DNA from 3 places in the Zhongshania borealis genome. Region 1 is predicted to be linked to each of the others. Evidence: predicted binding sites of a transcription regulator. Region 1 holds the regulator's gene; each other region holds the start of a gene.

What was found. Region 1 encodes PhoB, which activates phosphate uptake and scavenging genes when phosphate is short. Its sites were predicted from a motif close to TGTCATAAANNTGTAACA; they were not measured.
Region 2: ABD836_RS16835 (phosphatase PAP2 family protein) is a predicted target of PhoB. The motif match lies at 6,508-6,525, and genes of this name have one in related genera.
Region 3: ABD836_RS12195 (alkaline phosphatase PhoX) is a predicted target of PhoB. The motif match lies at 4,772-4,789, and genes of this name have one in related genera.

Annotation. Positions count from the first base shown of each region.
Region 1 is NZ_BAABDM010000001.1:518,790-528,530, forward strand. It holds gene ABD836_RS02350 (YgiQ family radical SAM protein) at 1-242, opposite strand, end outside; gene ABD836_RS02355 (NfeD family protein) at 417-887, shown strand; gene ABD836_RS02360 (SPFH domain-containing protein) at 927-1,775, shown strand; gene purU (formyltetrahydrofolate deformylase) at 1,796-2,650, shown strand; gene phoB (phosphate regulon transcriptional regulator PhoB) at 2,736-3,443, shown strand; gene phoR (phosphate regulon sensor histidine kinase PhoR) at 3,453-4,745, shown strand; gene ABD836_RS02380 (PstS family phosphate ABC transporter substrate-binding protein) at 4,855-5,823, shown strand; gene ABD836_RS02385 (ABC transporter permease subunit) at 5,946-8,177, shown strand; gene pstA (phosphate ABC transporter permease PstA) at 8,218-9,741, shown strand, end outside.
Region 2 is NZ_BAABDM010000009.1:93,605-103,345, forward strand. It holds gene ABD836_RS16795 (AraC family transcriptional regulator) at 1-645, opposite strand, end outside; gene ABD836_RS16800 (MaoC family dehydratase) at 802-1,677, shown strand; gene ABD836_RS16805 (NAD-dependent epimerase/dehydratase family protein) at 1,705-2,634, opposite strand; gene ABD836_RS16810 (DUF3014 domain-containing protein) at 2,748-3,533, opposite strand; gene ABD836_RS16815 (hypothetical protein) at 3,567-3,782, shown strand; gene ABD836_RS16820 (PA3496 family putative envelope integrity protein) at 3,788-3,970, opposite strand; gene sthA (Si-specific NAD(P)(+) transhydrogenase) at 4,221-5,621, opposite strand; gene ABD836_RS16830 (class I SAM-dependent methyltransferase) at 5,780-6,400, shown strand; gene ABD836_RS16835 (phosphatase PAP2 family protein) at 6,573-7,100, shown strand; gene ABD836_RS16840 (MJ1255/VC2487 family glycosyltransferase) at 7,140-8,198, shown strand; gene ABD836_RS16845 (DUF2817 domain-containing protein) at 8,198-9,328, shown strand; gene ABD836_RS16850 (alpha/beta fold hydrolase) at 9,332-9,741, shown strand, end outside.
Region 3 is NZ_BAABDM010000004.1:172,696-182,436, reverse strand. It holds gene uca (urea carboxylase) at 1-109, opposite strand, end outside; gene ABD836_RS12220 (urea amidolyase associated protein UAAP2) at 216-857, opposite strand; gene ABD836_RS12215 (urea amidolyase associated protein UAAP1) at 873-1,583, opposite strand; gene ABD836_RS12210 (ATP-binding cassette domain-containing protein) at 1,585-2,361, opposite strand; gene ABD836_RS12205 (ABC transporter permease) at 2,358-3,182, opposite strand; gene ABD836_RS12200 (putative urea ABC transporter substrate-binding protein) at 3,336-4,379, opposite strand; guanidine-I (ykkC/yxkD leader) riboswitch at 4,441-4,577, opposite strand; gene ABD836_RS12195 (alkaline phosphatase PhoX) at 4,883-6,733, shown strand; gene ABD836_RS12190 (hypothetical protein) at 6,801-8,507, shown strand; gene ABD836_RS12185 (alkaline phosphatase family protein) at 8,581-9,741, shown strand, end outside.

The sequences.
Region 1 (9,741 bases):
GGCTGGGCAATGATGCCGACACGGAAGCCCTGCGCTTCCAGCACGCGGCCAATAACGGCCATGCCAAAACTGGGGTGGTCGACATAGGCGTCGCCCGTCACAATGATGATGTCGCAGCTATCCCAGCCGAGCGCGTCCATCTCTTCCCTCGATGTCGGGAGATATGGCGCGGTGCCGAAACACTCAGCCCAATAGGGGCGGTGGCTAAATATGGTTTTTGGGGTTTGCATAGCTGAAGACATGGCGATAACGCAGTAATCCGAAAAAAGGGGCATTATACTTGATAATGTGCCCACTTGCTGGCTGTAAAGCGCCTGCTGGTAAATATAAATAGACGGACTAAGTGCTTGAATTTTTTAAGGAATAGAGAGTAAATGAGTGCCTGCGGCGCAATCGATTATTAAAAGGGACTACAAATGGAATGGTTGAACACGAATATAGCGTACTGGCACTGGATGGTTTTTGGTATTTTGCTGGTTGTGAGTGAGATATTTATTCCCGTTTTTGTAATGATTTGGTTTGGCGCCAGTGCGATTGCCGTTGGCTTGATACTGTCCGTGGTAGAAATGCCGCTCAGTGTTCAATTATTATTTTGGCTCGGTTTGTCGATTGCTGATTTGGTGGTGTGGTTTAAGTTTATTCACCCCAAAATGAAGAACCGAACTTTATCTGGTATGTCGCGGGAGCAGGCAATTGGTCAAGAAGGTATGGTAATTCGGCTTGGGCCAGAATTGGAACAGGGTACAATGCGCTTTTCCATACCGCTGCTGGGGAGCGACGAATGGCAATTTATTTGCCGAGAGCCGATTGCTGTCGGTGACCGTGTAAGCGTTGAAGAAATATCAGGCAATACCTTAATCGTTCGTGCCGCAAGTAAAGCCGCGTAATGTTTAATATAAACTGATTCAAAAAGCAGGGAGTTTGCGATGGATGGTTTGGCAGTAGTAATAGCGCTGGCAATTTTAGTGATCGTTACCTTATTTAAAGGGGTACGAACCGTTCCCCAGGGTTATAAGCATATTGTTCAGCGTTTGGGGAAATACCACGTTACCCTAAATCCGGGTTTGAATTTTATTATTCCCTATATTGATGATGTGTCATACAAACTGACCACGAAAGATATTGTGCTGGATATCCCGTCGCAGGAAGTGATAACCGAAGACAATGCAGTGATCATTGCGAATGCGGTTGCCTATATCAATATCGTGGCGCCAGAAAAGGCCGTGTATGGTGTAGAGAACTACACCTTTGCAATTCAAAACTTGGTGCAGACGGCTCTCCGCTCGATTATTGGTGAAATGGCTTTGGATTCGGCGTTGTCATCGCGGGATCAAATTAAAGCTAAGCTCAAAGCGGCAATTTCTGAAGATATTGCGGATTGGGGCATTACGCTGAAAACGGTTGAGATTCAGGATATCAATCCATCGCAGACTATGCAGGCGGCGATGGAAGAACAGGCGGCGGCCGAACGCCAGCGCCGCGCTGCTGTCACAAAAGCAGAAGGCGAAAAACAGGCCGCGATCCTAGAAGCCGATGGCCGCCTGGAGGCATCGCGTCGTGATGCCCAAGCTCAAGTGGTTTTAGCTAAGGCCAGCGGCGCAGCAATTTCCCTGATTTCTGAAGCGGTAGGAAGTGAAGAATTGCCGGTATTGTATTTACTGGGCGAGAAATACACTGATGCCTTATTGCAGCTATCTTCGTCAGATAATGCCAAAACAGTGGTATTACCTGCTGATTTACCGCAAGCACTACGTGGCATTTTAAATAAAGTTTAAGTCGGAGTTGAGCGTTTTACATGGATCATACTTATCGTTTAGTGATCAGCTGCCCAGACCGCGTGGGCATTGTTGCGCGGGTTAGTCAATTTGTTGCAGAGCAGGGCGGTTGGCTCACCGAAGCCAATTACCATGCCGATGCGGAGAGTAACTGGTTTTTTATGCGCAATGAAATTCGCGCTGAATCCTTAAAAGTCAGCGCCGAGCGCTGTCGGGACGCTTTTGCACCAATCGCTGCCGAATATGGCATGCATTGGGCATTGGTCGATTCCGCAGTAAAGCGTCGGGTAGTGATACTGGCCAGTCATGCCTCGCATTGTCTTGCAGATATACTACACCGCTGGCATAGCGGCGAATTAGACTGTGATATTCCCTGTGTTATCTCCAATCATGAAAATTTGCGTAGCATGGTGGAATGGCATGGTATTCCCTTTGAGTACGTGGCAATTGATCCAGATAATAAAGCGCCTGCACATGCAAAAATTATGGCGATGGCACAGTCTTATCAAGCCGATTGCGTGGTGCTAGCGCGCTATATGCAAATTATTCAACCTGAGTTTTGCCAAGCCTACGCCGGCCGAATGATTAATATACACCACAGTTTTTTGCCTTCGTTTATTGGTGCAAACCCTTATCAGAAGGCATTTGATCGTGGTGTTAAGCTGATTGGCGCTACTTGCCATTACGTCACTGAGCGGCTAGATGAAGGTCCGATCATTGAGCAAGACGTTATTCGGGTATCTCATCGGCATAGCAAAGATGATCTTGTACGTTTGGGCAAGGATGTAGAAAAGTCTGTGCTAGCAAGAGCCCTACGTAATCATCTTGAAGACCGCGTACTGGTTCACGGAAACAAGACTGTAGTGTTTGATTAAACAGGCAAAATTTAAACTGTCATAAAATTGTCACTAAAAATGGTTTTAATGCAGCTAACAAATTTTGCAAAAAAAGGTTAATGGAATGACGTCAGCCACCATATTGATTGTCGATGATGAGAGTGCAATCCGCGAAATGATACGGGTTGGGCTTGAACTGGCGGGTTATAACTGTCTAGAAGCGAGCAATGCCCAGGACGCACATGGGATTATTGTCGATCAACGTCCTGATCTAGTCTTGCTGGATTGGATGATGCCAGTGACCAGCGGCTTAGAGTTATTGCGCAGGTTGCGCCGTGATGAGCTGACTAAAGATTTGCTGGTAATTATGTTAACCGCGAAAGACGATGAAGATAATCGTGTGCAAGGCCTTGATGTCGGCGCAGATGACTACATTACTAAGCCATTTTCATCGCGGGAGTTAATGGCCCGCATAAAAGCCATCATGCGGCGCTCTAGTAGTCGTGACGAGGAAGTGAGCATCGAAGTGGCGGGCCTGAAACTCGATCCTAGCAGTCATCGCGTGTTTGTTGACGCAACCCCCTTAGATATGGGCCCCACCGAGTTTAAATTACTAAAATTCTTTATGACCCACCAAGAGCGAGCTTATAGCCGTGGTCAGCTTCTAGACCAGGTTTGGGGAACCAATGTGTATGTTGAAGAACGCACAGTAGACGTACATATCAGACGACTTCGTAAGGCTTTGCAGACCGAACTCCGCGACTGTGGGCTATTAATTCAAACCGTTCGCGGAACCGGTTACCGGTTTTCAACTACAGGTGTCTGCGCGTAGCGCAAAATAATGCGGTATTACAGTTGGAAGGCAGAGTTATTGCGGGTTGGCGTGCCACTCTCATTGGTCGCCGGAACGTGTGCACTATTTGATCTTGGGGTTTTACCCCTATTGGTAGCGGCCGTGCTTGCCTGTGCGTGGTTATTGCGACACTTACAGCGCTTATCTGACTGGTTGTACGGCGGTGCCAAGGATGATCCACCAGAGGCTGTAGGGATGTGGGGACAGGTTTTTGACGTAATTTACGAGCTGCAGCGGGATTCTTCGCAAAATAGCGACCGCTTGCAAGCTATGATCGATTATTTACATTCGTCATTTGCATCCATGTCAGATGCTGTGGTGATGCTTGATCCCCATGGCAATATTGAATGGTGTAATTCGTCGGCTCACGACTTGCTGGGACTGCGTGAAGTAGACGACAAAGGCCGGCAGTTGGTGAATTTGCTCCGAAGTCCCGCCTTCTTGCGCTACTTTGAGGCAGAGCGTTATCAAGCCCCCTTGGAGATGGTGTCACCCGTCAATAGCTTGATTAATTTGAGTATCAGCGTCAGCTTTTTCGGTAGGCGTAATCGACTTTTGTTTGCCCGTGATGTTACTCGCACCCACCGGTTAGAACAGATGCGCAAGGATTTCGTTGCGAATGTTTCCCATGAATTGCGCACACCGCTTACCGTTATCAATGGTTATCTGGAAACCTTTGCCGAGTACGGTGGTGAAAATGGTCGTTGGGATCGAGCCGTAGATCAGATGCTGCAGCAATCTCGACGTATGAATCTATTGATTCAAGATCTTATGCTGCTATCGCGCTTAGAGTCTGTGCCCAAGCTGGCCGACGAAAGCCTTATTCGCTTGCGGCCATTAATGGAAATGATTAGAGAAGAGAGTGGTACCGCCGCAAAAGGCCAGCGCCGTATAGAAATCGAATGTGACGATAATATTGCAATCAATGGTAATGCCAATGAATTGCGCAGTGCATTCTCTAATTTAGCAGTCAATGCCGCGCGATATACCGCTGAAAATGACCGAATAATTCTGCGCTGGTATCAAGATGATTATCATGCGTACTTCGAAGTAGAGGACACGGGCATTGGCATTGAACCTCAATATATTCCCCGTTTAACCGAGCGCTTTTATCGCGTGGATCAGAGCCGATCCCTTGATACTGGTGGCACTGGCTTGGGTTTGGCAATTGTGAAGCATGTGCTAATTCGTCACCGAGCTGAATTGCGTATTCGTAGCGCGCCCAATCAAGGCAGCGTCTTTACCTGTGTTTTTCCGAAATCTGCCGCGGTTGCTGTCTAGCCTCAGCGGGCTCTCTTCGCCAGTAATTACAGTACTGTCACAAAGTTGTCATAATTCGCCTATAAAGTGGCCTCACTGAAGTAGCTTATATTGGTTTAGGAGTATCGAAGTGAAGATTAAACACATAGCAGTAAGTGCACTTATGACTATCTCTGCAGCGGTCGCTGTAGCTGAAGCCAAGGTTGATAGCGCCTTACCAGACTACGCTATCGTTTCCGGCGTATCAGGTAATTTGTCTAGTGTTGGTTCAGATACCCTAGCCAATTTAATGACATTGTGGGGTGAAGATTTTAAGCGCAATTACCCCAATATAAATATCCAGATTCAAGCCGCGGGCTCGTCTACAGCACCGCCAGCATTGACCGAAGGCACGTCGAATATTGGGCCTATGAGCCGGAAGATGAAGGATAAGGAGTTAGAATCTTTCGAAACTAAGTTTGGCTACAAACCTACTGCTGTGCCGGTTGCGATTGATGCCTTGGCGGTGTTTGTTCATAAGGATAACCCAATTGAAGGCCTGACCATGGCACAGGTCGATGCCGTGTTCTCTAGTACTCATAAGTGTGGCCATAGTGCCAATGTTGATACCTGGGGCGGCCTCGGTATGACAGGAGCTTGGACTGCGCGCGATATTCAAATGTTTGGCCGTAACTCGGTGTCAGGGACTTACGGCTACTTCAAAGAAGAAGCGCTATGTAAGGGTGACTTCAAAAACGGTGTGAATGAGCAACCAGGCTCTGCGTCAGTTGTGCAGTCTGTTTCAACCTCTATTAATGGTATTGGTTACTCAGGCATCGGTTATAAAACTTCGAGCGTACGCGCGGTGCCATTGGCAAAGGATGAAAAGAGCAAGTTTGTTGAAGCTAACGCCGAGAACGCGACTAAAGGTAGTTACCCGCTGTCACGCTTCCTCTATGTATACGTGAACAAGGCACCGAATAAGCCCTTAGCGCCTTTGGAACGTGAATTCATTAAGCTCGTACTGTCTAAGCAAGGCCAGCAGGTTGTGGTCAAAGATGGCTATATCCCGCTACCGGCAAGTGTTGTAGCAAAGATCGAAGCTAAGTTGGCCCTTTAATAAGCTGTAGGTGCCGTTGATGAATGCCGTAGATTCAAATCGCGGCATTTTTTGCTGCAAGTGTCATATTAATGTAACAAATTTGTCATATTGTGTGCGCAGGTTTTAAGAGAGCGAAAGAAATGAGTCAGTCCGAGGTTCGAGCTACCGCTTCCGCCTATCGTCAGTGGCGAAAAGTCAAAGACGGTATGGCTACCGCGACCATCACCGCCGGTGGTATCAGTGTACTGTTTGCAATATTGCTGATTTTTTTCTACCTGCTCTTTGAAATTATGCCGTTGTTTGAGTCGGCATCGTTGGAAGATGGCCAGCAATACCCCGCGACGAGCGAGGCTCCAAGTATCTACTTGGCAATGGAAGAGCAAGCTGAGGTTGGTTTTAGCTTAGACCGATCCGGCCGGGCTGACTTTTTTCAGGTAAGCGATGGCAAGTTATTGCTGAGCAATGCACTTCCACTCGATGGCGCAGAGATTAGCAGTTTTGCTTTGGACTCTGAGGTAAGCCGAATTTTCGCGCTGGGCTTAAGTAACGGGCGAGTATTGATTGCCAAGCATGATTATCGAACTAGTTACCCAGATGATAAACGTTTAATTAGCCCGGAGCTTCGTTTCCCCTATGGTGAACAAAGCTTAGTGCTTACTGAAAATGGTCCAATAGACCAGTTGGCGATCAGCGACAGTGATGATGAACTGCTTTTGATTGCGGTGAGTCAAGGCAAGCTTATTGGCCGTCGCTGGGTGAAAGAAGAAGACTTCCTCAGCGAAGAAGTTAGTCTAGTCGAAGAGCCCGTTGAGCTACCAGTTTTAGACATTAGTGCTGATCGCGTAGTGGTAGGCCCTGATCAGCGCTGGCTGTATGTCTTAAGTAATGACGGCGGCTATCGTCTGATCGATCTTGGCCGAGTGAATGTGGCAGATCGAGGCTACCTTTTTGACAGCGGTAAGCTGAATGAGGCGCGGTTTTTATTGGGTGGAATTTCTTTGCTGACGGCTAGTGATCAGGGCGAGGTCGGTCAGTGGTTTGTGGTTCGCGATGGCGAACGCGAATCGGGATATCGTTTGCAGGCGGTTAGGCAATTTGACGTGCCGAAAGGCAGTGGCGCCACACTCGTCACCGAGCATCGCCGCAAAGGCTTTGCAAGCGTTAGTAAACAGGGCCACCTGGATCTTTTTTACACCACCTCACATCGGCGTTTGCTCAATGCTGACCTAGATATTGGCCTTGTTAGTGCGATCGCGATTTCGCCACGGGCTGATAAGCTGCTGATCGAAAATGAGAGTGGTACGCGGTACAGCTACGAACTCCACAACGAACATCCCGAGCTTTCGTGGTCGGCATTGTGGAGTAAGGTATGGTACGAAAGTTACCCCGAGGCCGATTACGTTTGGCAGTCATCTGCCTCGAATAATGATTTCGAAGCAAAATACAGCTTTGCGCCACTGGCTTTCGGTACCTTAAAAGCGGCATTTTACGCGATGTTGATCGCCGCGCCGCTAGCAATATGCGGCGCAATCTACACCGCTTATTTTATGGCGCCAGCACTACGCAGAAAAGTTAAGCCACTTATCGAATTAATGGAAGCCTTGCCGACGGTTATCCTCGGTTTTCTCGCGGGCTTGTGGTTAGCGCCATTCATTGAAAAAAACATGCCTGCGGTTTTCTCCATGTTTTTGGTGATGCCATTTGGAATTCTGCTATTTGCCTGGGCTTGGTCTCAAGTACCCATCGGCATACGACGCCTTGTGCCAGACGGCTGGCATCCGGTGTTGCTAGTCCCGATTATTCTTGGGATTGTGACGGCCTGCGTCGCGCTCGGCGCGCCGATGGAACGAGCATTTTTTGGCGGCGATATGCGGGCGTGGCTAACCAGTGATATGGGTGTGTCATTCGATCAGCGCAATGCCTTGGTGGTAGGTATCGCCATGGGCTTCGCGGTCATTCCCACCATTTTTTCGATTGCCGAAGATGCCATATTTTCTGTTCCCAAACACCTCAGTTACGGCTCTTTGGCATTGGGTGCAACCCCTTGGCAGAGTCTTGTTGGGGTAGTGATGCCGACTGCGAGCCCAGGTATTTTTTCAGCGCTGATGATTGGTATGGGTAGAGCCGTTGGTGAGACGATGATTGTACTGATGGCAACGGGTAATACGCCGATTATGGATGCAAATATATTTGAAGGTATGCGGACTTTGGCGGCTAATATCGCGGTTGAAATTGGCGAGACCGAAGTTGCTAGTTCCCATTATCGGATCTTGTTTTTGGCAGCCTTTGTATTGTTTATGTTTACCTTTTTCGTTAACACAATTGCGGAAACAGTGCGTCAGCGGCTGCGCATGCGTTACGGAAATCTTTAATCTTGCTGTCGCATTGGGCTGAAATACAGGAAATTTAACAATGTCTTTGCACGATGATAACAAGCAGGGCCTAGTCGAGTGGTGTAAGCGCGGCGAACCAATGATTTGGTTGAACGCCGCCGCCGTTACCGTGAGTACGCTTGCCGTTATTGGCTTGTTGCTGCTGTTAGCGGTTAGGGGCTTTGGCCATTTCTGGCCGGCGTCGGTGGTCCAAGCGCAATATAATTTGCCTGGTGAAACCTCGGTGCCGATTTTGGCTGAGCGGGTGGAAGAAGAGAGTGTACCCATTGAGCAGCTTTTAAGTGCGGGTTTTAAAATTAACGCCGACGAGCCATTTGTAAAGCGTGAGCTTGTTAAGGTGGGTAATCGTGATGTCGGTGGTGCAGATTTTCAGTGGGTGATAACCCGGCATTTAGAAGATCCAAGCTACCCAATCGACGCCGTGGTAGTGGAGCGCCGAGAGTGGGGTAATTTTTACGGCTTTTTGCGTGAGGTAAAAGAGCAGGGGCAGGTCGTTGCAAATGCTGAGCAAGACGGCGACAAAGCCTGGTCTGCGTTTATTGATCGAATTGAGCGCGCCAGCGATATACACGATAAAATTGCGAAGATTGAGAAAAAAGACATTGGCAGTATTAATTATCAATTTGAAAAACTGCGTTTGCAGGAGCGCGGCTTAGCGTTAGACACAGATCTTGATGCGTCGCGCCGGCAAGAGATTGAAGCGGATATTGCGCTTTCGCGAGCGGAGTTAGACATTCAATACAAGGCATTGCAAGCGCAGTTGGCCGATCTCTACACGCAATGGAATCGCGATAGCTTTACCATAGAGACCAGCGGTGGACAGTTACGCGAGCAAGCTTTAGCGACAGTAGTCAAAGCCTATCGGCCCAACGCCATGCATCTTGGGCAGAAAGTAGTATTTTATTTCCAAAAATTTGCTGAGTTCCTCACCGATGAGCCTCGCGAAGCTAATACTGAGGGTGGAATTTTCCCGGCGATATTCGGCACGGTGATTATGGTGTTGATTATGTCTGTTCTGGTAACGCCCTTTGGTGTTGTTGCAGCAGTTTATCTGCGTGAATACGCCAAGCAAGGATTAATGACGCGCATAGTGCGAATAGCGGTAAATAACCTCGCCGGGGTACCGTCGATCGTTTACGGTGTATTTGGTTTAGGCTTCTTTATATATTTTCTTGGTGCAGAAATGGATAAGGCGCTGTTTGCTGAGGCGCTGCCTGCCCCTACTTTTGGCACGCCGGGCTTGCTGTGGGCGTCGGTTACATTGGCGTTGTTAACTTTGCCTGTGGTCATTGTGGCGACGGAAGAGGGCTTGGCGCGCATTCCTCGGAACTTACGTGAAGGCAGTCTCGCTTTAGGTGCAACCAAGGCTGAAACGCTATGGCGGGTTGTACTCCCTATGGCCAGTCCCGCAATGATGACCGGGTTGATTTTGGCAGTGGCCAGAGCAGCGGGCGAAGTGGCGCCACTGATGTTGGTGGGGGTGGTGAAATTAGCGCCGTCGCTACCTGTGGATGGCAATTTTCCGTATTTCCATCTAGATCAA
Region 2 (9,741 bases), on a different contig from region 1:
GTGCGTAGACGGTGTGGCAAGAATAGTGGACGCAAATACCAATGAGGCTTCCTGCTGCTTAAAATGCACAGGGCAGCCCATCACCTTGCTGTATTCGCTGGAATCGCCCTCAGCCTCGTGTAATAAATTGACTTCGTCGGCGACAAAAGCGCCGTCAGTAACCGCCTGAAAATAGCGAATCAAAAATCGCGCAAAACACTCATTGCGGTGACGAAAATGCTCGCCATCGTCGCCGGCAAACGCCAACACCAGCTTCGACTGGTTTTCACCAATATGCAGTTCAAACTGCATTGCATCCGTTACCAAACGCTGATAACTCTGTGCCCGCTTGAGGCCTTCGCCAAAATTGGGACTACTCAAAAACAAGTATTCCAAGACCTGGCCACGATAGACCTGCACTGCGTCGGCTAGGTGTAAGCCAATATGATGATCGCCGCTCACCTCTTCCAAGACGCGCCAGAAGTGCTGCTGCGCGGCATGGGGAAAGCGCGAGCTGCGATCTTGCAGTAAGGTGGTGGAAATCCGGCACTCACTGACAATACGCTCAACATCTAAGCCCATCGCTTGCATGGCGGGATATACCAGCTGAATTAAGAAGCTGGAGTCGCTGAGATCAGAGAGGTTTTTTGAACTTATTTCAGTCATTCAACACGGTTTCTGCTGGGTTTAAAGATGAATGGGATCAAATCAACGGCTATTGGCCGAAATCCAAAAAAAAGAGCATGATCGGGCTAATTATTGCCGCGCTGCTATTCATTATACTGCACCACTGGAATTTCCCCAGTATGGAGATAGAGTTGTATGACCGCAAGTCATGAGTTAACGCTAAAACGCCTGCCAAGCACACTACCAATGTTACTAAAAGCCGCCGTTACTCGGAAAAAGCCTGGTTCAACACCCAGCTTTCCTAGTCATAGCTTACGGGTAGACAATATCCTTAACTCACAAAGCCAATTACAACGCTATCGAAAGACCTGCGGCTTCGAACTCAACAGCGACACACTACCTGTCACCTTTCTGCATGTTCAGGCCTTTCGCCTGCATATGAAAATGATGCTAGACAAGCAATTTCCCGTATCGCCAATGGGCTGCGTGCATTTAAGCAATCGTATTAGCCAATTGCAGCCGGTTAAAGCCAACACCCGCGTCCAAATGCAATGCCGCGTTGCCGAGCACCAAATCACCGACAAAGGGATTGAATTCAGCTTTCACTGCGAAGCCTTTGCCGACGGCGTAAAAGTGTGGGAAGACACCAGCCGCTACCTGTCACGCTGCAAAACCGGTGTCGCGGCTGGCCCTAAAGCGGCGCGCGGCGCAGCGCGTGTATACGGTCAGAATAAAATTCTGGCGATTGGTCGCCAAGACGCCCGCAACTATGCTCGCGCCTCCGGCGATTTTAACCCAATTCACCTTCACGACATCAGCGCCAAAGTCTTGGGCTTTAAACGCATGGTAATTCACGGCATGTGGAGCAAGGCAGCGTGCTTAGCCGCGTTGAGCGGTGAGATCACGAGCGATCGCTATCACTGCGACATCGACTTTAAAACGCCGATTTTCTTGCCTACGCAAGTCCAGCTGCATTTTGAGCAGGTCGCTGATGGGCTTGATTTTGAACTCCGCGACAAAGCGGGTATTAAACCCCACCTCATCGGCACCATCCGCGCAATCAGTAGCTAAAGCCCTGCCGAAATAGCCCCGGCTGAGCTACGATTTGAGTAGTAATTCCGGGGCCATATTGCGCACCATCTCGCGAATGCCTTGACGCCAATCGACACGCGTCTCACCAATCAATGCATGCATGGTTCCGGTGTCAATCGACAAGCTGCCGAAGGCTTTTGGATTACTCTGAAAACGCGGTTGAAAACCCGTTAACTCGCTAAGATAGTCACACCACTCCTCAATACTCACCGCCTGCGAACCGCCAAAATTGGTCGTCGTAACTTCTGGCGTCGCGGCTGCAAGCAAGTAGGGGATTTTCGCCACATAATCATCGGAATGCAGCAAATTGTAATTATTGGGCGCGTCAGGGTGCAAATCGATAGCAATGTTTTCTTTCATCATCAGCAGGTGAAAGTATGGCCAACCACCGTTATTCCCGTAGGGCACACTCAACCTAGCAATTGTTGTCGGGATTTTAAATTGATGTGCAGCAAATCGGCACACCGTTTCCGCTGCAATTTTTGCAATACTGTAGGTTGGAAACATCGCACGATGATTATCGCCCAGTGCATCATTCTCGCTGCGCGGCGACTGCCCGGCATACTCGTAGACCGCCGTAGAAGAAAAATGTAGAAAGGCTCTAACATTGCGGCAGTGAGCCATTAAATTGCCCACGCCTTCGCCATTGGCGGCCAAATCGTAATCAAAATGACCGGTCTTCACCACGGCGAAATTCAGCACATAATCAAAATCACTTGGGCAGGACGCGAGGCTATCCATATCAGCCAGGTCAGCGCGAACCGTATGTATGCCACGCTTATCTAAGGCCAAGCGCGCAGACTTATCGGTAAACCGCGCCAATGCAGTCAATTCAGCGACACCACTCAAGGCTTCTAGCACCGGCGCGGCGACTTGGCCTGTCGGGCCGGTCACCAGAATTTTTGCGCCTTTTAGATCTACTGGAGTTACCGCCATAAACACCCCTCATAAACTTTATTTGTATTATAAGGGAAGTGTATACGGGCTACGGAACGTCGGGCACCGTCCGAACGGATGGCACCCGCAATTTACGGAGAAGCAAAGAAAACTTAGAGGTAGCTTTCTAGCTCACGCAACCATGTTTGTAGCTTTTTCATATTGTCTGGCCCCAATCGCCACATCCACTTGCTTAGTGGGTCGGCATTTTCAAGGACCGGATCGACATATTCATACAATACTTTCGGGCGTTTCATCGCGGCGTTTGCAGGGATTGGCTCAACCACCAGCAAATGCTCAATCATGGCCCGCAGTTGATTATCAAAGGACTGAGGGTTGCCAAGCTCGTTGTAAGTGCCCTCTAAAAACGGCGACCATTTTTTATAAAAAATAGCTAAACTCTTGGGGTCGGCGGCCGTCACGGTCGAGATCATGCCGTCCCAACGGACGTAGTTACCAGGGTCATTGGTAAGCCCGTTTTCCGATTTAATCGCCAAAAAGGGTTCTTTGCTATACACAAAAGGCAGATGTTTTGTTGGCAGGCGATAGGTAGCCAATTGATCAATAGCCGATACCCATTTGCGCACTTGCTCCGAGGGTTGCAACCAGCCAGCAAGAGGCGCTGACAATTTAGCCGCGGCGGCACGGAGCTGTTCGTCACTGCCATTTACTGCGGCAGGCGGCTCTGGCACTTCGGCTTCTTTCTCGCGGTAATCCGCTTCGGATTCGACTGCAAGTGTTTGCTTAACGTTTTTTTCTGGTGGAGTTGCTTGGTCAATAACAACCGGGTGCGCAGATTCGTCGTTAAATTCACTCGTCGCAGAGCGCTCTAATACAAACCATACAAATGCGGCAATTCCGACGATGACGACAACCGCAGATAAGGCTTTCCAATTCATCACAAAATCCTATTGTTGAATGAGGCTAAATTATTGCTGAACCACAGAGTCGGGCCAGACGCAGGCAACTACCGTAACGTCCCCGGCAGCTGCATGCAAATGAAGTACGCTAATACAGCGATGGTATTACTGCTGTCGGAATTCAGCAATAACCTATCGCAAAACCAAGGGGATATATATGAAAAACGCCACAATCTGTGGCGTTTACGTGGTGAACTCGGTGCTCGCTCTATTTTTAAGGGTAAATAAAGCAACTACAGGTCGAAGTCATCCAGTAGATCCAGTTCATCCATCAGGCGCTTACGCTCTAAGCGTTCTTCAATTTTGCGGCGGATGCTACTATCGCGACCACCCATTTCCCGCCGCTCATCAAAATCGGCGCTCGAATCATCTTCTACCAGATCATCGAGATCATCATCAGCTAGGTCACTTGCCATTGCTTGCCCACTCCAGTACTACGTCGATACAGAATGAACACCTCGGCTAACCGTGGTGGTTCAGGGCACTATTTATGATGATCTCGCGACGCTGTCAATAAAAATTTTTCATTATTTCCAAGCGCGGTTTTAGGTACTGCCGCACCGCGATGTCCTCTCGAAAATAATCACCAACATTTGCTAGCTGCTATCGCTAGCGGGCACTAACTTCCTGCAAAAGCGCGTAAGCATAATTCGCAGTCTCGCTCGCTTATTTCCCGAGCCTATTTAGGCCGTTCAACGCGGCGATACGATAGGCCTCAGCCATGGTTGGGTAGTTAAACGTGGTCTCGACAAAATAGCGCAAGGTATTACCCCCATTTTGCTGCTTCATAATTGCCTGACCAATATGGATGATTTCCGCCGCCTCCGCACCAAAACAGTGGATTCCAAGAATTTCCAGAGTATCGATATGGAAAAGCAACTTGAGCATGCCCACGGTTTCGCCGCTAATCTGCCCGCGCGCCGTATCCTTAAAGAACGCACGCCCCACTTCATAGGGTATTTTCGCTTCGGTTAGCTCGCGCTCGGTTTGCCCCACCGAGCTAATTTCCGGCAAGGTGTAAATACCCGTGGGGACATCATCAACAAAACGACAATGCTCCTTGCCACGCGCCGAGGCCGCTGCCGAACGCCCCTGATCGTAGGCCGCGCTCGCCAAACTAGGCCAGCCAATTACGTCACCAGCAGCAAATATATTAGCCACCGCAGTTTGATAGTGTTCATTGACCACCAACTGACCTCGATGGTCGGTCTGCAAACCAATTTCCTCTAAGCCAAGTCCATCGGTATTACCGCTACGTCCGTTGCACCACAGCAATGCATCAGCGTGGAGGCGCTTTCCTGATTCTAAATGCAAAACGACTTCTTTATCACTTAGTTCAACAGACTCGTAGACCTCGCGATGGCGAATCATTACGCCGGTATTGCGCAACTTATAACTTAAGGCGTCGGATATCTCGTCGTCCAAAAACTCCAATAATCGATCCCGGCTATTCACTAACTCCACCTTCATACCGATGCCCGAGAAAATCGACGCATATTCACAGCCAATAACACCCGCACCGTAAACAATGATTTTATTGGGGGTATTATTCATTTTAAGGATGCTATCGCTGTCATAGACACGGGGATGACTGAAATCAATATTCGCAGGTTGATAAGGCCGCGATCCGGTGGCAATCACCACACTCTCGGCGGTGATTACCTCATCGAGACCATCGGCACAGCGCACCGATATCGTATGTGCATCGACAAAATGGCCCGCACCGTGGATAAGGCGAATTTGATTGCGATGATAAAAGCGGCTGCGCATATCTACCTGCCGCGAAATAACCTCATTGGCATGACTCAATAAGCGCGGGTACGTCAAAGTACGGGCGTCGCCAATGTCGCGAAAAATAGGTGTTTGGTTAAAGCGAATTGCCTGCCGAACCATATGCCGAAGGGCTTTGGACGGGAGGGTGCCTTGGTGCGTACATGCGCCACCCACGGTACCCTGCGCCTCGATCACCACAACGCTCCGACCATGCTTAACCGCATTTAACGCCGCGCTTTCACCGGCTGGGCCACTGCCCAATACCACCATATCGTAATCAAACTTCTTAACCACCGTGATTCCCTCCTCGCCTTAGTCGTAATCTCGTTCCACTGGTTAGCATACTCCGCAAACGCCCCAAAGGGGATTCGACCTTCTGCTAATAAAAAACTCGCCTGCCACGAAAGCAAACTTTAAAATAACGCATTTTCAGCGCGCAGCCGGAGACCAACGTGCCTGACTCTACGCCTCATAGCCGCCGTTATTACGGCGTGACCACGCTATTATCAAGCCACCCTGATATGCGCCGCCTCAAGCGCACCGGCCTTGCGACCCATTTACATGGCAATAAACTGTGGGGCAGCGCCTACCTTCTTATGGACTACCTACATGAGCACCCTTTAGAACCCGGCAGTCGAGTCCTTGAGCTAGGATGCGGCTGGGGCTTGGCCAGCATATATTGCGCCAAGTATCAGCAGGCCGACGTCACCGCCCTCGACGCTGACCCCGCCGTGTTCCCCTATCTTGCTCTACTCGCAGAACACAATCAGACCGCAGTCAAAACAGTGAGCGGTGATCTAACCGCCTTGAGCGAAAAAGAACTCGGCGAATACGACACCCTTATCGCGAGTGACATCTGCTTTTGGGATGAGATGAGCGAGGCACTTTACCAACTCATCACGCGTGCCATCGACGCAGGCGTAAAGAAAATTCTCATTGCCGATCCCAATCGACCACCCTTCATCGACGTTGCGGAAGCCTGTATCGACGATTTCTTTGCCGAGTTATTACCCCGCGAAATCAATGCCCGACGCCGCCATAGCGGAAGCATTTTGCTCATCGAAAATGCCTAAGCAACTGCGACTTAGCTGCGGCGCGCAGAATCTAAATCACTGATCAAGGTTTGCCGCGAGCAGCACTTTGCGCGCTTGCCCATCACAACAATACCGCGTCTTAAAAGTGACATAACTTTGTCACACAACTGCAAACAGCCAAAGGTATGGTCTCAAGTGTGAGGATCATACTATGCGTTTAATACAGTCGATTAATCAGTTCGATATAAGAATGTTTCTGGCCTGCGTGAACACGCGCCACCAGCAGCACTTATCCCGCATTGCCCGCAGCGTTTCAAAAACGGGAGATGGCTATTTTCAGCTCGGCCTTCCCGTTCTGGTCTACGCCGCTGGAATCCAACAGGGACTGGCCTATTTTAGTGCAGTCTTGATCAGCTTTGCCGCGTGGCTGCCCGCCTACTGGGTACTGAAAAACACCTGCCGAAGACGACGCCCACCTGCCGCTATTCCCGCTTTTAGCGCGTCGATTATCGCATCAGATGAATTCAGTTTTCCGTCAGGCCATACCGCCGCGGCATTTTTGCTGGCAACCATGACGGTGCTGTTCTTTGGCGTCATAGGTGCACCCCTATTCATCTGGGCCGCAGCCGTCGCCGCCTCCCGAGTGATCTTAGGCGTTCACTTTCCCACCGACACCTTAGCCGGCGCAAGTCTCGGCATTGCTATCGCGCACTTAGGCCACAGCATTGTGGCGGTCTAGCCACAAGCCTGCACCCACCTTGCTAGGAATAGGATCACTATGAAATTGCTTTACGGTATCCAAGGTACCGGCAACGGCCATATATCGCGCGCCAGAATGATGGCTAAGCACTTTGCCGCGCGTAATGTCGACGTGCAGTATTTATTCAGTGGCAGAGCGCCGGACCAATATTTTGATATGGCGGCGTTCGGCGACTATCTCGTTTACCCAGGCCTGAGCTTTGCAACTGACAAAGGCCGTATTAGTAATTTAAAAACCCTACGACAATTGCGGCCTATTCAATTCATCCGCGACCTGCGCGCCTTAGATTTAAGCGCATACGACGCAATTATCAGCGACTTTGAACCACTCACAGCGTGGGCTGGCCGTCTGCAAAACAAAGCGGTTATTGGCATCGGCCATCAATACGCTTTTGCGCATGACGCGGTTCCCGAAAACGGCGCAGACTTACGTAACAAATTAATTATGCGCTACTTCGCGCCCACTAAATTCCGTTTAGGCCTGCACTGGGACCGTTTTAACGGCCCTATTGCGCCACCAATAATCAATCCTGACGAACGCCGGCTTACTGCCGACGAGCATATTTTAGTGTATCTGCCCTTTGAGGATCAGCAGCTAGTAAGCGCTGCATTACAAAACATTAGCAAGTACCATTTCATTCAATACTCACCCGATCTTACTGACGCCGAAATCGGCAATGTCAGCCAGCGCAAAACCAGTCTTCACGGTTTCAAACACGACTTATGCTCTGCGCGCGCGGTCATTTGCAATGCCGGTTTCGAGCTAATCAGTGAATGCCTCCACATGGGCATTCCGGCCTTAGCCAAACCGGTTTCAGGCCAGGGGGAACAACTAAGCAATGCTACTGCGCTCAAGCATCTCAAATTGGCCGACGTGATGGACACGTTCAGCGAACAGACCATTGCTCAATGGCTGCAAAATATTCCGGAGCAAACACCACAACACTATCCCGATGTAGCCGAAGCGATTTGTGACTGGGTGCTGCAAGGGCAGTGGCAAGAGAACGAGGCTCTCGTCAGTAAACTCTGGCAAAAAACTGGTAACGCCTGCAGCCCAGCGTCACTATCGACCTCATAATGCCGCAAACTGAATACAGTACTCACCACAGTCCGCCGGAAAGCCCAAAAAGCGAGATCAACGGCCCCAACTTCCCCGACTTCACCGCTGTCATGGATGCCTGCCGTGGCCGCCTGCACAAACGCCTATCAGAGTTACTGGCATTAGAACAATTGTGTCGTCAAGCAGGGCCACTCATTCACAGCCGAACCGAAGCATTAATTTATGCTGAAGAGTTTACGCTGCCACTGGTGTCCTTGGTCATTGGCAACCCCGATACCGCCAAACATTGCCTACTCGTTACCGCAGGTATTCACGGCGTAGAACGTATTGGCACGCAGGTCTTGCTCGCTTGGCTGGAAACCGTGGTAGAACGCTGTCGTTGGGACGAGCACTGGCGTCGCCAATTTGAGACCGAAATCTGTATCGTTGCCGTACCGATTGTGAACCCGGGCGGCATGCTCGGCGATTCGCGCTGCAACCCCAACGGCGTCGACCTCAATCGCCACGCACCGATCGATGCCGAAGATAAAGTGCCGTTTCTTGTCGGTGGCCAACGTCTGTGGCGAAAAATTCCCTGGTATCGCGGCCGCCGTGACGATGATTTTGAACCGGAATTTATCGCGCTAAAAAACATAATCCAACGCCACTGCCATATTAACCGCCCTTGCATTGCCGTGGACTTTCACTCAGGTTTCGGCTTTCAAGATCACTTGTGGATTCCCTATGCCTATCGCCGCTTACCCATCCCCGATATTGGCAGCTACGTCGCCCTTAAACTGCTTTGGGAACGTAATTTCCCCCACCACAACTATGTCTTTGGCCCTCAGGCCATGCACTACCTTAGCCACGGCGATATTTGGGACTACTTCTATCAACGCTGTCGTGCCGACGGCATCACGCTATTGCCACTCACATTAGAAATGGGTTCTTGGCTGTGGGTGAAAAAACATCCCCAACAATTATTCAGCTTTGCGGGTTTGTTCAATCCAACCGTGCCGCATCGTCACGCTAGGGTCTTGCGCGGGCATTTACTACTGATCGATTTTTTACTGGCAGCGGCCCGGAATATAGAACACTGGCGCCCCCAGGGCGAACAGGAAAGAGAGATGCAACAAATGGCACAAAGTCTCTGGTATCGGCAGCTTTAAAATATGGCGATCAAACACTGGGTATTCCTGCGCGGTCTTGGTCGCGAGCAAGCACACTGGGGCGATTTTATTGACCGCTGCGCAACCCAGCTTAACTGGCAGTGCCACTGCATCGACCTGCCCGGTTTTGGCAGCGAACATCAACGGCCCTCGCCAACACGTATCCAGACTATCCGTGAAGACGTAGCACAACGCCTGCCAGCAACACTCAATAACGGCACACCGTTTGGCATTGTCGCATTGTCACTCGGGGGCATGGTCGCCCTTGATTGGCTAGCGAACAATCCAGAACAAATTGCTAAAGTTATTTTAATTAACACCAGTACCGGTGACTGCCCACTTTTTCAACGGCTCAAATTGTCGGCACTACCAAGAGCCATAGGTGCTTTACTTGCGCCGAGCATCATTGCCCG
Region 3 (9,741 bases), on a different contig from region 1:
CGTCGGCTTCAGCGTAAACAGCAACCGCAATAACGTCGAGTTCTTTTAGGCTACGAATAATCCGTGTGGCAATAGCGCCGCGATTCGCAATCAAAACTTTAGTGAACATAGTAGTCCAGTAACGGGCCGTCCCGTGACGTTTTACGACAGTGGCCGTCCACTGAAGATGATTTATAACAAATCAAACGCCTGAGAGCAGGCCTCTGACCTTTTGCTTAAGTATTCCAAACCAAGTATTCAATTGGTGTCGGGTTGTAGGCGTTGCAGGGGTTGTTTAATTGCGGACAATTAGAGATCAGTACATAAATATCCATAAGTGCTTTTAGCTCGACGTATTTTCCGGGCGCTGAAATACCGTCAGCAAAGCTAAGCCCGCCCTCTTCAGTCACCGGCACGTTCATGAAAAAATTAATATTGTGACTGATATCGCGTTTGCTTAAGCCGTACTCGGGCTTTTCGGCTATCGCCAACATCCAGCTATCGCGGCAGGCGTGCATGCAGCGCTTCTCTAAATCGTAGCGAACGGTATTACTCTCTGTGGCGCAAGCGCCACCCAAGGTGTCGTGCCGGCCACAGGTGTCGGCGACAATTTCCAGCATTGCGCAGTTGTGATTGCTCCGTAAGATCGAGCCCGCAGTAAGGTAAACATTGCCTTGTTCGCGAATGGTGTCGGTCGCGCTATAACGCTCACTGGGATTTTCTGCGCTGTAAAACAATGTGTCTGCGGCCTGATTCCCCTCTAGGTCTAAAATCCGAAAGGTTTGTCCGGCACTGACTTTGCCAAGATAATAATCGCCAGCGCCAACTGTCATCGAAAAATCAGCAGCATCGGCCTGTAATTGACTTACTTTAATCATCTTCAATCCTCCGCCTTAAGCGCCCAAGTAATACAAGGCGTTGTTAGCAAAACCCCGACGATTTTCCGGACAATGATTTAAACACTCATCATCGTCGGCAACCGGCGGCGCGATGGCGAGTTCAATGCCAACAAGGTGCTGCGGGTAGCTCGTGGCCTTGCTGTAGGGATGCGGGCAGCTGTGCAAAACAACCAGGGTGTCCATCTCAAAACGCAACGTAACGCTGTCGCCGCATTGACTAGGCGAAGCGGCTAAGGACATATTGCCCTCAGCATCCGTCACCACTTTGCTAAACCAATTAATGTTCGCCGCCATGTCAGCGGCCGCTAAGCCGTATTTTGCAAGTTCCACCAAGAATGCATCATTGCCATTTTGGTGCCAGTCGTTTCGGTCTGTTTGGTAATCCCGCGCACCCCATTTATCGACCACGTGTGACGCGTGACTATTACCGCACACGGTGTCATGCCAACCGAAGCTGTCTGCGGTAATTGATGCAAAAATTCGCCCCATGTCTGAGTACAAACAATGCCCTTGACTCAATTTAAAGGTGTGCTGACACTTCAAGGTGTCCGGCGCGTTATAGCGCTCGAGTAAATTTCGCGGATTGTAAAACAACATACCAACATTGCTGCCGCCACTTAAATCTCGCAAGGTCATTTGTGTACCCCGACGCAGTTCCAGCGACCAGTGTCCCCCCGGTGCAATTTCCGTTTTGTAATTTTGCATTTTATATTTCCTCCGCCACATTATTGGCAGACAGACTCCCATCTATTTCTTCAAGCAATTCCGGCTCACACACGCCAACCGGCAGGTCGTAGGTAATACCTGCTCCATAGGCATTAGGCGCCTGTGCGTCGACTCTTAGTTTGTCAAAAACCCACAAACGCGTGCCTAAGTGAAACCCCTCTTTTAAATCGTGGGTAACCATAAATACCGTGAGTTTGTGTTTGCGCCACAGATTTAAAACTAACTCGTGCATATCGGCGCGAATGCCTGGATCGAGTGCGCCAAAAGGCTCATCTAATAATAAAATTCGGGGTTTCAAAATTAAGGCCTGAGCAATGGCTAGACGTTGCCGCATACCGCCAGAGAGTTCGTCTGGGTAGCGATGCAACATGTGACTTAAACCAACAATATCAAGTAGCTCCGCTGCCTCGGCACGGGCCGCCTTTTTCGCTGCCCCCCACAAAAAGCCGAACTTACTACCTTCAAACGCGCGGGCAATTACCACGTTTTCTAACACACTCAAATGTGGGAAAACTGAATACTGTTGAAATACCACGCCACGCTCAGCATCAGGTTCATCCGCGATGATTTTGCCATCAAGTAAAATACTGCCCTGTGACGGGGTATCGGTCCCGAGTAACATGCGCAAAAAGGTACTTTTGCCGCAGCCCGAGGCGCCTACCAAGGTAATGAACTCCCCCTCTTTGACCGTGGCAGAAATATTTTCCAAGATGACGTTGTCATCAAAACGTTTCCAAACATTCTGGATTTCTATCATGACTTACCCTCCTGCTGTGCGTGCCACGGAAAGGCGGCAGCACTGAGTTTGGCAAGCGCGTAATCAATGATGAATGCCAACAGCGCGATCCACGCCACATACGGGAGTATTACGTCCATAGACAAATAACGCCGCACTAAGAACACGCGGTAGCCGAGGCCATCCGTCGAGGCAATAGCCTCGGCGGCAATCAAAAACAGCCACGCGGACCCTAGAGACAAACGCACAGCATCAATCAAGCGGGGCATTAATTGGGGAATCAACACCCTTACAATTATTTGCCAACTATTTGCACCCAAAGTCTGGGCTTTAACGAGTTGTTCGCGGGGAATCTCTAAACTGCGTTTTTGAATATCTCTGGCTATAAAAGGTGTAATACCGATGGCAATTAGTGCGACCTTCGACACTTCGCCCAAACCAAATACAATAAACAGCACTGGCAACAAGGCCATTGGCGGTACCAGCGACACCACGGTGAGCAGCGGTGCAAAACTGGCGTTGATTGTAGGTAAAGCGCCAGTCAACAAACCGAACAACATGCCCAACGACGCCGCGATGGCCATGCCGATTCCGAGACGACGCAGGCTACTCATGGTGTCTTGCCAAAATAAATAGTCACCACTGCGTTTACTGGGCTCAAAAGCCAAACGCTGAATAGCATCACCCATTTGCGTAAAACTGGGCAATAATTTGTCCTGTGGGTTGTCAGCAAGACGGGCATCCGACGCCGAAATATACAACAGTAAAATTATTGCAAAGGGCAGTAGCGCGAGGGCCACCCGCCATACTCGACTGGGTCGTAGGTTTATCAGTCGTTTCATATAGTTGCCAAACCCTTGTACATACACTTATCAAAGTAAGCGAAGCGGTAGCGAGTGGATAGGCGCATCCCTGCGCCAGATAGTATTGCCCATATTGCTATGGGCGTAGTCTCCCTCCCATTCGTCGGAGGGTGATCTCGTCATACGCGAGATTTACAGTTTGCCGTCTGCCGCCATTTGCATATAGCTTGGGTCGAAACGGAATTTGATATTGGCTTTGTTACCGAATACACCGGAGGGTGTTTCAATACCAATAAAGCCAGCGTCGGGAGCACCATCACCAAGTAAGCCATGCGCAAACGAAAACTCAGCAACATTCTTCATTGTTGTTTTCAAGGCCGCACTATTGGTAAAGGCCACCGCTGCTGCGGGGGTGTAAAACATTTCGGTACTCGCCAATTGCGCTTCGTAACCAGCTAGATCGGTGCCTGATGCCACGCCCATTGCGGTGCGAACCTCTACGCCACCTTTATCTTTGGCGCTCATCATGGCCATGATTTCGTACCAAGCGCCGGTAAGCGCCTTGCCAAGCTTAGGATTCGCCTTCAATACCTCAGTATTGATGACCAATAAGTCGATAATTTCACCTGGGATTTGGGAGGAATCAAAAACCTTGTTGGCGCCGGGCATCGTCATGATTTCGCTTAATAGCGGATTCCAGGTTGCCACTGAACTAATACCGGCTGTGGGGTAAACCGCGACCATATCGGCATCGGAGGTATTAACGACAGTGACATCGGATTCACTCAAACCGACACTTTCTAAGCCCCGAGCAAGCAAGTAATGAGAGACACTTAATTCCACTAAATTTACACGCTGACCTTTAATGTCTTTGAGTTTGTCATAGCCTTTTAATACCACACCGTCGTTACCGTTGGAAAAATCACCAACAATCAATGCCGTGCTATCAACCCCGCCAGCAGCAGGAATCGTCAAGGCATCCATATTCGTCATAGCACAAGCAGCAAATTCACCGGTTGTGTATTGGTTAATCGACTCGATGTAGTCATTGATTTGTACAACCTCAATATCGAGGTCGTATTTTTTTGCCCACTTATCCACGACCTTCTGCTCGGCGGCATAGCCCCAAGGCATCCAGCCAACATAAATTGACCAGCAGACTTTAAAGCTGTCAGTCGCGGCAGCAGAAAACGAAGAGAAAGTAAGTGTAAGCAGTAAAGCGGAAAGTCGCTTCATGGTTGAACCTCCAGAGGTTTTACACAGTTGCATAGAGCACTCCTGGCGCATATCGCCGTTCGTCTCCCGGGCTTTTGTCCCGCCGTGTAACCTTGTGACCTGATCTACTCAGATACCCCGAAGGTCGAAAGCTCTCGGACCAGTCGTTGCTTTTACTACAAATAAGTAGTGGCAACCGGAACCCTAGCCTTCCATTTTGAATATTATGTCCAATACCACCAAGAGTGCGGACACAAGACACTATACACATAGCATGCCAAAACCGAGATTCCCTAGTTTGCGGCGTTTTCATCGCAATATCGGCTGTAAACAAGCCTTCCAAGAGTGCATGTATGCGCACCAAATAAGAACACTAGCACCATTTTAACGCACTGCATTGCAGGGTAATCCATTGTCATAAAAATGCCCTAATTCCGACATTTTATTGTCCCCAAGCTGTAACAGCGCCCACCTACACTGATGCGGTTTTAATCATCTACCACCCACCAACAACGGGAATATTTATGAAACAAACACTGTTACATCTTTCGATAGCAGCCATCTTGGCGGCAGGTCTGACCGCCTGCGGTGGCGATGACGGCGACCGCGGCCCAGCTGGCGCAGACGGCAGTAATGGAACAAACGGCACGAATGGTACTGATGGAACGAACGGTACTGATGGAACGAACGGTACTGATGGTGCCGATGGTGCCGATGGTGCCGATGGTCAGGATGGCATCGAAGGCGCGGCGCTCAAACGCTTTGCGTCCGCGCCACTGGGCGCAGAATTTACAGGTCTTTTCGTCAATACCGATGGCGTTTTGTTCAGTAATATTCAACACCCAAGTGGCTCAAACACTACTACGGACGTTGACGGCAAAACCATTAATGTAGGCACCATTGGCGCCTTTATGAATATTGACGCTAACAATCTTGGCAACGTCGCGGCCATGGATTTCCCCATTACCACTGCAGACAAAGAACGCGTGCTAAGCGCCGCAGGTAACTATATGGCCCTTGCCCAACAGGGCGATCTACTGGCCAGCGGTAAAATGATGGGCGACATCGTTGCCGCAGATGGCACCACCGTATTAAAAAGCTCGAATGACCCTGATTTTAACGCCGCAGTGTCCGACGGTGGCACAGGTTACTTTTTGTACTCTAACTGGGAAGACCGCCCAGGTAGTATGAGCCGTATTGCCCTGAGCAGCAGCTACGCGGTAACCCAAGAAGGCATGCTCGATTTTTCTTCGGTGAACGGCACGTGGGTAAACTGCTTCGGCACGCTTAGCCCTTGGGGTACACCACTGAGCGCAGAAGAATTGTATTTTGACAATACCGCTGACTGGTTCGACGCGAATAATGGCAATGCACAGTCAATTGCAGAGTACCTGGGCTTCCCCACTGATGGTAGTGGTAGCTGGGGCAACCCCTATGACTACGGCTACATCATGGAAATCGGTACCAACGGCACCGTAGCCGCAGCTAATGTTGCTGACGTAGCAGTAAATAAACTCGAATTGATGGGTCGTTTTTCTCACGAGAACGCAGTAGTAATGCCAGACCTGCGCACTGTGTTTTTAAGCGATGACGGCTCCAGCACTGTCTTTTTTAAATTTATTGCTGACACTGCCGGTGACATGAGCTCCGGTTCACTTTACGCGGCCAAAGCAACGCAATCTGCGGGCGTAACCGACCCTGCTGAAGCGGCCTTCGCCATCGAGTGGGTAAAACTAGGCACAAGCACCGAAGCCGCAATAGAAGCGGCAATTGCTAGCTTCCAAGGAACGCTGGCCGAAGCCAAGCATATAAGCGATCAGCAAATTAATGATTATGCTGAATCAAAACTCGGTGAAGACCTTGACCTTAGCGGTACAGTTGCCAGCAACCCCTTTGGAGATGATCGTGTAGGCTTCTTGGAAAGCCGCAAAGCCGCAGATGCATTGGGTGCAACTGCCGAGTTCAATAAAATGGAAGGCGTAAATATCAACTTCGGTCTTGCCGACAGCTGGTGGAACGATGGTAGCGCTGATGGCGCGCAGGCTTATATGTATATGGCAATGTCAGATACGACTGTCGCCATGTCTGATGCAAGCGGCGACATTCAACTCGATGGCACCCACGGTAAATGTGGCGCGGTCTACCGTATGAAGCTTATCAAAAACAGCGATGGCTTGGTTGATATTAAGACTATGTCACCCGCTGTTGTTGGCGGCCCATACGACGGCAGCCGCAGCACCAACCGCTGTAACATAAATAACATATCCAACCCTGATAATCTGGTGATACTAGACGATGGCCGAGTAATGATCGGCGAAGATACCGGCAATCACCAAAACAATATCATTTGGTTGTTTGAAGATCCCGCTCTGTAAAACCCGCGTGTTATAGCAGTTTAGAGGGCGGATTATTCCGCCCTCTTTTTTTAACGGTAAAAAATTAATGAAACACATTAGTCTACTAATCCTTTTCGTTCTGGCGGCCTGCGATTCACATACTCAAGACAATGCGATCCCCACTCGCCAAGAACAATCTTTATCAAGCTCGACCGATACAAGCGTGCTTAAACAACTCTCGTTTCCAAAAACTATTGCTACTGTAACGCCTGGAATTTTACGGCCGCCGCAGAGTGACGAGCTCTACAACGCCGAAGCCGTCATTCCGCCGCAGTGTTATACCAAGCACGAAGGCCAATACAATCCCTGCATGACCTGCCACCAGAGTTATCCGTATCGCAGTCGCGCCAACACCATGAACGACAGTAATCTGCAAAGCGTGTACGCTTTCTCTGATCTAGGTCTAAACAACCATTGGCAGAATTTATTTGAAGACCGCCGGCCCAAAATGGCTGAAATAAGCGACCAGCAAGTTATTGATTATATTTACACGGACAATTACAGCCCTTTAATACAGCAACTCAAAGACACGCCCGATTGGCAGGGGCCAATCCCAGAAATTAAAAACCTACACCTCGGTGCCGCCGCTTTTGACGAGCAGGGAATTGCTAAAGACGGCAGCCAGTGGGTCGCGTTTAACTATAAACCGCTGCCCAGCACCTTCTGGCCCACCAATGGCTCTACTGACGACGTTATGGTCAGGCTACCCACAAAATTCCAGCAATCCGCTTGCGAAAGCTCGCCGGTATCTCGCGCCGCCTACCTCACAAATCTCTCGATTCTCGAGATGGCAATTAAGGATCTCAGTGAGATTTCAGTGCCGGATATTGACGAGAACACGCTCTGCCAAGACCTTAACCAAGACGGCCAAATGACAGTAATTCAAACGATTACCCGCCCGAGCCACTATATCGGCGGCGCGGCTGACGAAACCGTTAATCCGATGCTATATCCACTTGGCAGCGAATTTTTACATTCGGTGCGCTATGTCGGCATGGATAAAGCTGGCACCATCGGCCTGCCCCCACGGATGAAAGAATTGCGCTATATGCGAAAATTCAGCTATTACGACCCCAATAATTTAGTCTCTAAATACGGGAATGAGTACCAAGAAAAAGTCGAAGGTCTACTCCCACAATTCATTCATCGCGGTGATCAGGGCACCGACAATAGCTTTGGCTGGATGTTGCTCGGCTTTATCGAAAATAAACAAGGCCAGCTGCGCAAGCAAAGCGATGAAGAACAATTATTTTGCATGGGCTGCCATACCACTATCGGCTCGACTATTGATCAAACCTTTGCCTTTGCTCGCAAAGTAACCGGCGCCGCGGGTTGGTCGTATATCGATCTCATCGGCATGACCGACGCACCCAATGTCAATGCAGCTGGCAATACCAACAGTGAAGGGGAAATCAGCCATTATTTACGCACGGTTGGCGGCGGCAATGAATTCCGAGAAAATGAGGAAATTCGGCAACGTTTCTTTCATACCGACGGCAGTCTAAACACACAAGCCATACAAGGGCTGGATGTGTATCAGCTCATCACACCCTCGCTGCGCCGTGCACTAGATTTAAATAAAGCCTATATGACGATTGTCGCCGACCAAGACTTTATCCATGGTCGCGACGCCAATCTAAAGCCCGTAAGTAATGTGCACCAGGACATTGACCCAGAATCCACACCAGTACTCCCTAGTGACAAGACAGTGCAATGGGATATCCGTCTGCAATGGCCTACTCAAGGAAAATAAACGCCACGCCACTTCCGTTAAGTTCAAATTAATTGGATAGTGGCGTGATACAAAATATAATTTAGGAATGATGATGGCGCGCAAAAAAATCTCGCTCACCTTATGCTTAGCGGCTGGACTGAGCGCGCTTTCGATCGCTGGCTGCAATCAAACAAGTACCCCTGAACTTGCAACGCCAGACACGAGCCAGCACGAAGCGCCACTCGACAAATTCCAAGACACCCCATTGTTTGCTAACACACTAAATAATCAGTGGTACCGTGATGCCGCAAACACAGTGCGGCAAAAGCGCCTTGGCACAGCCGAGCGCGGCAAAGCCCGCAATGTTATCTTGTTTTTAGGCGACGGCATGAGCATCGCTACCGTTACCGCCGCGCGCATCCTCGCGGGCCAGCGCGCCGGACTAGCAGGCGAGGAACACGTCCTCAGTTTTGAACGCTTCCCCTACTTAGGACTTGCAAAAACTTATAATGTCGACTCGCAAACACCTGACTCCGCCGGCACAATGACCGCCATTGTCTCAGGGATCAAAACCAATGCTGGTTTGCTCGGCGCCGACGAAAATGTCATTGCCGGCGATTGTCAGAGTTTGGCTGGCAATGAGATTTTCAGCGCTCTGGAGCTCGCTGAATTGGCTGGCAAAGCAACCGGAATTGTGTCCACGGCGCGAATCACCCATGCGACACCTGCCGCAAACTATGCTAAATCAGCCGATCGTGACTGGGAGGACGATAGCGATCTTCCTGACTCTGCAAAAGCCGGTGGCTGCGAAGATATTGCCAGTCAATTAATTCACTTTGAAAAGAACTTAGCAGCACGAGTTCCCGGCGCAAAAACCGATGGCATCGAGGTGGTTTTAGGGGGTGGACGACGGGGGTTTATCAGTAAAACCGACCCCAGTGGCAACGGACGCCGCAAAGACGGTCAAAACCTGATTAGTCAGTGGCAACAACAATACCCCAATGGCCATTACCTAGTGAATAGCGGCGACCTGCAAGCCCTCGGCCCGGAATCTAGCGCTCCGATACTCGGCCTGTTTAACCCCTCGCACATGAACTACGACGCAGACCGTGATAGCAGCGCCGCGGGCGAACCTTCTCTACGCGAAATGACCGCAATCGCCATTAAACGCCTCAGCCAAAACCCCGAGGGTTACTTCCTAATGGTTGAGGGTGGCCGCATTGATCACGCCCACCATGCCGGCAATGCGTTTAATGCCTTAAATGAAACCATC